3 regions of the Streptococcus parasalivarius genome follow, and region 3 is predicted to be linked to each of the others. Evidence: predicted binding sites of a transcription regulator. Region 3 holds the regulator's gene; each other region holds the start of a gene.
The links. Region 3 encodes HrcA, which represses chaperone genes, less so after heat shock. Its sites were predicted from a motif close to TTAGCACTCNNNNNNNNNGAGTGCTAA; they were not measured.
Positions count from the first base shown of each region.

Region 1: the regulator HrcA is predicted to act here: its motif matches at 1,666-1,692, upstream of ACYVQ1_RS01190 (ATP-dependent Clp protease ATP-binding subunit).
Region 2: the regulator HrcA is predicted to act here: its motif matches at 1,987-2,013, upstream of groES (co-chaperone GroES).

Region 1 covers NZ_BAABOB010000001.1:246,467-249,752, reverse strand. The annotation lists gene ACYVQ1_RS01200 (DUF1797 family protein) at 298-528, opposite strand; gene argF (ornithine carbamoyltransferase) at 597-1,577, opposite strand; gene ACYVQ1_RS01190 (ATP-dependent Clp protease ATP-binding subunit) at 1,820-3,286, shown strand, end outside.
Region 2 covers NZ_BAABOB010000007.1:58,404-61,689, reverse strand. The annotation lists gene groL (chaperonin GroEL) at 1-1,602, opposite strand, end outside; gene groES (co-chaperone GroES) at 1,647-1,934, opposite strand; gene ACYVQ1_RS07685 (ABC transporter ATP-binding protein) at 2,100-2,903, opposite strand; gene ACYVQ1_RS07680 (ABC transporter substrate binding protein) at 2,903-3,286, opposite strand, start outside.
Region 3 covers NZ_BAABOB010000011.1:6,124-9,409, reverse strand. The annotation lists gene ACYVQ1_RS09605 (M15 family metallopeptidase) at 1-422, shown strand, start outside; gene ACYVQ1_RS09600 (glycoside hydrolase family 73 protein) at 419-1,003, shown strand; gene hrcA (heat-inducible transcriptional repressor HrcA) at 1,193-2,227, shown strand; gene grpE (nucleotide exchange factor GrpE) at 2,266-2,790, shown strand; gene dnaK (molecular chaperone DnaK) at 3,058-3,286, shown strand, end outside.

The DNA.
Region 1 (3,286 bases), on a different contig from region 3:
ATATTCTTCAATATTATATCAGAAGACTGTATAAAAATAAAGTATTTTCTTATAAATGCGATATTTCAGTATAAAAACTAAGTTATAGACATCGCTATCAAATCTCTCAAGCAAGACACCTCAAGTCCTCCTAAGATGACATCTTCCCAAAAGGTTTGTCAATGATTTGAAATACTGCCTATTTTGGTAACCCATACAAGCATTAGCCTATGCTTTCATCCTGATAAAAATGCCTGAAACTATCGAGTTTCAGGCATTTTGAGTTTTTGGAACCTTGTAAAGTCCCCAAATGATTTATTAGTAAAGCAAATCGTAGATTTCCATTGCAATCAAGTCGATGCTATCAAATGAATAAGATTCACGTGCTTCAACGTCACGCAATGTGAAAACTGGACCATTTTCAGGATCGTTGCTAAATGATACTTCGGCAACAACCACTCCTTCACGTTCAAAATTACGTTTCAAATTACCACCATCAGCCGCCATCATTTCAAGACGGTTAATGATTCTCACCAAATGTGATTCCATGTTATTTCTCCTATTAATTGTGTATTTCCTACTTATTTTATCACACTTATGGGAAAAATGGGGGAATTTTAAATATTTTTCAAGGAATTGTACATAATGGCCTTAATAGAATGCATACGATTCTCAGCTTCTTGGAAGATGATGTCACTGTATTTTTGGAAGACTTGATCTGTAATTTCTAACTCTGCCAAACCATATTTGTCATAGATTTCTTTCCCAATTTGGGTATTGAGATCATGAAAGGCTGGGAGACAATGCATAACGATAACATCTGGATTTTCTGTCTTGGCTAGTAGGTCTGCATTAATTTGATAAGGCAAGAGTAAATCAATACGAGATTTAAAATCTACCTCTTCACCCATAGATACCCAGACATCCGTATAAAGCATATCCACTCCCTTGACCTCTGAAATATCATCTGTAAGGGTTAAGTCTGCACCATTATTATGTTTCTGAGCTAAGGCTACAATCTCATCTTCGGGTTGCAGCACCTCTGGGGCTATAATCTTGACATTAACGCCTAAAATAGCCGAAGTGACCAAAAGTGAGTTGGCCATATTATTTCTACCATCTCCAATATAGGCGATGGTCAAGTCTTCCAAACTACCGAAGTGTTCCTTCAAAGTCATGAAATCTGCAATCATTTGAGTTGGATGCCAGGTATCCGTCAAACCATTCCAGACCGGAACCCCTGAGTACTTAGCCAAATCTTCAACATCTTCTTGTTTAAAACCACGGTACTCGATTCCATCAAACATAGATCCCAGAACCTTGGCCGTATCAACTACAGATTCCTTTTTACCTAACTGAATGTCTCCAGCACCAAGGTAGGTCACATTCATACCTAGGTCCTGACCGGCCACTGTAAAAGCTGAGCGAGTTCTGGTAGATGTTTTTTCAAAAATCAAGGCAATATTTAAGCCATCTAAATATTTATGCGGAATTCTTTCCTTCTTTAACTGTTTAAATTTTATAGATAAATCAATTAACTCCTCGAGTTCTTGCTTGGTAAAGTCGATTTCTTTCAAAAAGGATTTAGCTTGTGTCATAGGTATCTCTCTTTCATTCTGAATAATATAAAAATATTATATAATATTTATACATTATAAGCAAGTGATTTTGAATTAAAATTCAATATTAGCACTCCTGCTAAGAGAGCGCCAAACCTAGATACTTTTTTCTTGCAATCTACCTCCCGCATGCTATAATGGAGTCATAGATTTGACCTTTTTTGACCAAGAATATTTTCAATAAAGGTCTTTCCCAATTCAGATAGAAAAGAGGTACTGATATGCTCTGTCAAAACTGTAACCTTAATGAAGCTAGTATTCATTTGTATACCAATGTAAATGGTAATCAGCAACAAGTTGACCTCTGTCAAAATTGTTATAAAATCATGAAATCTGACCCAGAGAACCCCCTTAATCAATTCAATCAAACTGGAGGTTCCAGCTTCTTCGATGATTTCTTCAGTGACCTAAATAACTTCCGTTCTTCTAACGGTGATCTTCCCAATACACCTCCAACACAAGAAGGTGGTAACCGAGGAAACGGTGGCAATACACAAGGGCCAGGCCGTCCAGGAGGACCACGCCAACAAGCTCCTCAACAGCCACAAGGTCTTCTTGAAGAGTTCGGCATTAACATCACTGACATCGCTCGTCGTGGAGACATCGATCCAGTCATTGGTCGTGACGAGGAAATCATTCGTGTCATCGAAATTCTTAACCGCCGTACCAAGAACAATCCCGTCCTCATCGGTGAACCCGGTGTCGGTAAGACTGCTGTCGTTGAAGGACTAGCTCAAAAAATTGTAGATGGTAGCGTTCCTCAAAAACTCCAAGGCAAACAAGTCATCCGTCTTGATGTGGTCAGCTTGGTTCAAGGGACTGGTATCCGAGGCCAATTTGAAGAACGCATGCAAAAACTCATGGAAGAAATTCGTCAACGTCAGGATGTTATCCTATTTATTGATGAAATCCATGAAATCGTAGGAGCTGGTAATGCTGGAGATGGCAATATGGATGCTGGAAACATCCTAAAACCTGCCCTTGCTCGTGGGGAACTTCAACTGGTCGGAGCAACAACACTCAACGAATACCGCATCATCGAAAAAGATGCTGCCCTTGAGCGTCGTATGCAACCAGTTAAGGTTGACGAACCAACTGTTGAGGAAACCATCACTATTTTGCGTGGGATTCAGCCTAAATATCAAGACTACCACCACGTCAAATATACGGACGAAGCGATTACTGCAGCTGCAGAATTGTCCAACCGCTACATTCAAGACCGTTTCTTACCAGACAAGGCCATCGACCTTCTTGATGAAGCTGGTTCGAAGATGAACTTGACCCTCAACTTTGTTGATCCTAAAGATATCGACAAACGTTTGATTGAGGCTGAAAACCTCAAGGCTCAAGCTACTCGTGACGAGGACTTTGAAAAGGCTGCCTATTTCCGTGACCAAATTGCCAAATACAAGGAAATGCAAAAGCAAACCATCAAAGACCAGGATATGCCTGTCATCACCGAAAAACATATCGAAGCCATTGTGGAACAAAAAACCAATATTCCTGTCGGTGATTTGAAAGAAAAAGAACAATCACAACTTCTTAGTCTTGCCGATGATCTTAAATCACATGTTATCGGACAAGATGCTGCAGTTGATAAGATTGCTAAAGCTATCCGCCGTAATCGTGTTGGATTGGGTGCTCCAAACCGCCCAATTGGTAGCTTCCTCTTCGTAGGTCCTACAGGA
Region 2 (3,286 bases), on a different contig from region 3:
TGGATCCATAGCTGGCGCTGCTGGAGCCTCTGGTTCAGGTTTGTTGGCAACGACTGCTTCGGTTGTCAAGATAAGACTTGCTACTGAAGCGGCATTTTGAAGGGCAGAACGCGTTACCTTAACTGGGTCAATGATTCCTGCTTCAACCATATCTACCCATTTACCGTTAGCAGCGTTAAAGCCTGTACCAACTGGGCTGTTCTTCAATTTATCGATGATAACGGAACCTTCATATCCAGCATTATAGGCAATTTGGCGAACTGGTTCTTCCAAAGCACGAAGAACAATGTTACGTCCTGTAGCGTCGTCACCTTCAAGATCAAGCTCAGCAACCTTAGCAATGACGTTAACAAGAGCTGTACCTCCACCTGCTACGATACCTTCTTCAACAGCGGCACGAGTAGCGTTAAGGGCATCTTCGATACGAAGTTTCATTTCTTTAAGGGCTGTTTCAGTGGCTGCACCGACCTTAACAACTGCAACCCCACCAGACAATTTAGCCAAACGCTCTTGAAGTTTTTCACGGTCAAATTCAGATGTTGTTGTTTCCAATTGAGACTTGATGAGGTTTACACGGTTAGCAATCGCTTCTGCGCTTCCTGCACCTTCAACGATAACTGTGCTATCCTTATCCACAGTTACTTTCGAAGCTTGACCAAGTGCTGCCATCGTTGCATCCTTAAGCTCAAGACCAAGATCCTCAGTAATAACAGTTGCTCCAGTCAATACGGCAATGTCTTCTAACATCGCTTTACGGCGGTCACCAAAGCCAGGCGCCTTAACAGCAACAACATTGAAAGTTCCACGAATCTTGTTAAGAACAAGCGTAGGAAGCGCTTCACCATCCACATCATCAGCAATAATCAAAAGTGGACGACTGGTCTTAAGCACTTCTTCCAAGAGTGGGAGGACATCTTGAATATTTGAAATTTTCTTGTCAGTCACAAGGATAAATGGATTTTCAAGGTCAGCGACCATTTTTTCATTATCAGTAACCATGTACTGAGAAAGATAACCACGGTCAAACTGCATACCTTCAACCACTTCGAGTTCTGTCTCCATACCACGAGACTCTTCAATAGTGATAACACCGTCATTACCCACACGTTCCATTGCTTCTGAAATGTATTCACCAACTTTTTCAGAACGTGATGAAACAGCTGCAACTTGGGCAATGGCTTCCTTATTAGCAACTGGTTGAGCAATAGCTTTAAGCTCTTCCACAGCTGTAGCCACAGCTGCTTCAATCCCACGACGGATACCGATTGGATTAGCACCAGCCGTTACATTTTTTAGACCTTCACGGACAATAGCTTGTGTCAAAACAGTGGCTGTAGTTGTTCCGTCACCGGCAATATCATTAGTTTTTGAAGCCACTTCGCTGACGAGCTTGGCACCCATATTTTCAAAGTGATCTTCAAGTTCGATTTCTTTAGCAATTGTTACACCATCATTAGTGATAAGAGGTGAGCCAAAAGCTTTTTCCAAAACCACGTTACGACCTTTAGGGCCAAGCGTTACCTTAACTGTATCAGCCAAAGTATCAACACCACGAACCATTGCTGCGCGTGCATCTGATGAAAATTTAATATCTTTTGCCATAGTTACTCCTTCTTTATCTTAGTTTATATCTGATTAGCATTGACCTACGCGAGGACCGCTAAAATATCTGCTTCACGGATAATTGAAACGGAATCATCTCCGTCTTTAACATTGACACCTGCACCATTTTCAACAAGAACTTTATCGCCTGCTGCAACACTAGGTGCAATCAATTCACCAGTAAGAGTACGGATTCCTTCACCTACTGCCAAAACCTCAGCAGTCTTTGTAGCTTCATGACTGGCTCCTGCCAATACAAAGCCACTAGCTGTTTTTTCTTCTGTTTCTTCAAAACGGACAACGATACGATCGCCCAATGGTTTCAATGCCATACCAATTACCTCCAAATGTTATTTGTTATTAGTAACGTGTGAAACGTTATTTTTAGCACTCATTAAGCAAGAGTGCTAATCTATATATTTATTTTAGCACTTGGTCAAAAATAGTCAAGAAAAAACTACCCAAAATCTGAACTTTGGATAGTTTCTTTTTGCTTATTAACCGAGTACCAAGGCATCGTCATTGAGTACTTGTCCACTATTTTTGTGGAAGAGATCCATAAGTTCTGCAACAGTGAGATTTTTCTTTTCCTCACCTCGCACATCGACGACGATTTTACCATGATAGAGCATGACCAGACGGTTCCCATATTCGATAGCATGTTCCATATTATGGGTAATCATAAGGGTTGTCAACTCTTGTTCTTCAACAATCTTACGCGTCAAATTCATGACCATATCACTTGTCTTTGGATCCAGTGCAGCTGTATGTTCATCGAGAAGCAAAATCTTTGGACGAACCAAGGTCGCCATAGCAAGTGTCAAAGCTTGGCGTTGACCCCCTGACAAGAAATTAGCATCGGTCTTCATACGATTTTCAAGCCCAAGACCAAGATCTATCAAGGCTTCCTTGAACACTTGACGTTCGCTCTCAGTAATAGACTTTTTAAAGAAGCTACGTTTCTTACCTCGACGATAGGCAATTGCCATATTTTCTTCGATAGAAAGGTTTGTCGCTGTCCCCATTCGAGGATCTTGGAAAACACGGCTAATGTCTTTAGAGCGCTCATCTACAGATGCTTTCTTAATAGATTGTCCCTCCAACAAGATATCCCCTTCATCAATGCTAAGAACACCAGCGATTGAATTCATCAAGGTTGATTTACCAGCACCATTTCCTCCAATAACAGAGATAAAGTCTCCCTGCTCAATGTCGAGATCCAAACCACGAAGGACGTGATTTTCATTGACTGTGCCTTTTTCAAAGGTCTTGTGAATCTGTTGTAAACTAAGTAAAGCCATTACTTGTCACCTCCTAAAGTCAAGGATTTGTTAGGTTTGATTTTCAATTTTTGTCGTACTTCTGGTACATATAGGATGACAGCAAGCAAGATGGCTGAAGCCAATTTCAACATTTGAGCATCAACGTTCATGGCAAGGATAATAACCAAGACCAGACGGTAAAGAACAGCTCCTACAACAATTGACCACAGGCGTTTACCAAGTGGTAGATACTTGACGATAACTTCAGCCAAGATAATTGCAGCCAAGCCATTTACGATTGTACCAGTACCCATATTCATATCCGCATAGCCATTGTTTTGAGCTAGGAGAGCACCTGATAGGGCAATCAAACCATTGGAAATCATGTAGCCAAGAATCTTCATACGGTCAACCTTGATACC
Region 3 (3,286 bases):
ATCCAAGTTACCACTTGATATCAGGTTATCGTAGTGTTGCTTATCAGACAGAACTTTATAACAGTTATGTTCAGCAGGAAATGGCTGCTGACCCAAGTTTGACGGAGTCTCAGGCGGAGAAAAAGGTTCAAACCTATTCACAACCACCAGGAGCGAGTGAACACCAGACGGGTCTTGCGATTGATATGAGTACTGTAGATAGCTTAAATGAAGCAGATCCAGATACAGTAGCTAAAGTTAAAGAGTTAGCGCCGAAATATGGCTTTGTTCTTCGTTTTCCAGATGGTAAAACATCGTCAACAGGTGTAGGCTACGAGGATTGGCATTTCCGCTATGTTGGTAAAGAGTCAGCAGAGTATATGACTGAACATAATCTTACTTTGGAGGAATATTTGGCATTATTAAAGGAGAAAGCTAAGTGAGACGACGTTTTAAACTAAAAGCCTTCATAACCTTAGTTGCTGTTTTCGCTTTAGGTATTGTCTTACCTTTGATTCTTCATGCCTCTACAGATGATAATGCTCGTTCGGTAAAGGTTGCTTACACGCAGCAAGAGTTTATTGAGACCTTAGCTCCAACAGCTCAAAAGATGTCCAAAAACTATGGTGTGCCTGCGTCTATTCTCCTTAGTCAAGCTGCATATGAGTCGAATTATGGTAGCAGTCTTTTATCTGTTAAATACCATAACATCTACAGTCTGCTAGCTCAGCCGGGTCAAGAACGTATTCGTTTAAAGGATAGTATCTATAGTAAAGGTAAGTGGCAATACCAAAAGGTGGATTTTGCGGTTTTTAAGGATTGGTCAAGTTCTATGATGACTTATTTAGAAGAGCTTCGCCAAGGAACGTGGGGTGAGTCAACCTATAAAGAGGTGGCAGGAACGACTAGTTATAAAGTTGCGGCAGAAAAACTACAAGCTGCGGGTTTTAGCAGTGATCCAGAGTACGCCAAACACCTCATATCTATTATTGAGACCTATCATTTGTCAAAATATGATCGATAAGATTAGAGTACCTCGGAGGTGCTCTTTTTTTGCTTCTCTAGGTCTTGAGATGTATTTTTAGCACTCTCTTGAAAAGAGTGCTAATTTTTTGTTTTTTTGGGTTGACATGTTCAAGTTTAGGTGTATAATAGAATCATAAGTTAGCAGTCGACGTGTTAGAGTGCTAATAAATAGAAATGAGGTGACATCGTGATTACGCAAAGGCAAAACACTATTTTGAATTTGATAGTTGAGATGTTCACTCGTACACATGAACCGGTTGGTTCTAAAGCGTTACAAGAATCAATTGATTCGAGTTCAGCGACTATTCGTAATGACATGGCCAAGCTAGAAAAAATGGGCTATCTTGAAAAAGCTCATACTTCTAGTGGGCGTATGCCAAGCCGAGCAGGTTTCCAGTATTTTGTCGCTAATTCTTTGAATCTTGATACGATTGATGAACAAGATGTTTATCAAGTGGTTAAAGCTTTTGACTTTGAAGCTTTTAAACTTGAAGATATCTTGGATGCAGCGGCGAAGCTGCTGGCAGAAATGACAGGATGTACAGCAGTGATTCAAGATGTGGAACCGACACGACAACGTCTGACTGGATTTGACATTGTTCATCTATCCAATCACGACGCTTTAGCGGTTCTTACTCTAGATGAATCTAAGCCTGTGACAGTTCAGTTTGCTATTCCAAAAAATTTCTTGTCTAGTGATTTGGAAATTCTTCATAAGCTTGTTCAAGAACGTTTTTTGGGAAACACTGTCTTAGATATCCATTACCGATTGAGAACTGAGATTCCTCAGATTGTGCAGAAGTATTTCAAGATAACAGATAATGTTCTAGATTTGTTTGATTATATCTTTTCACAACTTTTTAAGGAATTGATTTTCATCGAAGGTAAGGTTGCATCACTGACTTATGCCGACTTAAAAACCTATCAATTTTTGGACAATCCACAACATGTGGCACTTGAGCTTCGATCAGCTATCTCCGATGATGAAGTGACCAAGATTTCGGTTGCAGAATCAACTGAAGAAGCGCTTGAAAATGTCACAGTTATGAGTCATAAATTCCTGATTCCTTATCGTGGGATGGCGCTCATGCATGTGATTGGCCCAGTTGAAATGGATTATCGTCGCATGGTTAGTTTGGTCAATGTTATTAGTAGAGTTTTGGTTATGAAGTTGACGGATTATTACCGTTACCTCAATAGTAACCATTATGAAGTTAGCTAAGATATAACATTTAATAAGTATAGAAAGAGGTGTATGCCTTGACTGAAGATATTAAAAAAGAAGAAGTGAAAGAAGAGGAAGCTACTGAGACAACTGAAGAAGTTGTAGAGGAAGTAAGCGAACCTTCTGAACTTGAAGAAGCACAAGCGCGTGCCGAAGAATTTGAAAATAAATACCTTCGTGCCCATGCAGAAATGCAAAACATTCAGCGCCGTTCTAATGAAGAACGTCAACAATTGCAAAAGTATCGTAGCCAAGATTTGGCAAAAGCGATTTTGCCATCACTTGATAACCTTGAACGTGCTCTTGCCGTTGAGGGTTTGACTGATGATGTCAAAAAAGGCTTGGAAATGGTGCAAGAAAGTTTAGTACATGCTTTTAAAGAGGAAGGAATTGAAGAAATCCCAGCAGATGGTGATTTCGATCATAACTTCCACATGGCTATTCAAACAATGCCTGCAGATGATGAACATCCAGCAGACACGATTGCGCAAGTTTTCCAAAAAGGGTATAAGCTCCATGAACGTGTCTTACGCCCAGCCATGGTAGTTGTATACAACTAGGATACAAAGTCCGTAAAAGCTCACAGTAAAAATAGGAGATTGACGAGGTGTTCGATGAACACAAGGAAATCTATCTTTTTTACTCAGAGCTTAGGGTGTGTTCAACTAGGCAATTCTGACGGTTGCTGAAGCAACTTGTTGTCGAAATGACATCGATTTCGACTTCTTGTGTCGTAACATAATTGAAAACTTGTCCGAAATGACAGAAAACTATGAATGAAAGATAAAAAAGCAAAATAGAAATTTTAGTAAAAAGGGGAAAAACATATGTCTAAAATCATTGGTATTGACTTAGGTACAACAAACTCAGCAGTAGCAGTTCTTGAAGGGACTGAATCAAAAATTATCGCAAACCCAGAAGGTAACCGCACAACTCCATCTGTTGTGTCATTCAAAAATGGTGAAATCATCGTTGGTGATGCTGCAAAACGTCAAGCAGTAACAAACCCAGATACAATTATCTCTATCAAATCTAAGATGGGTACTTCTGAAAGAG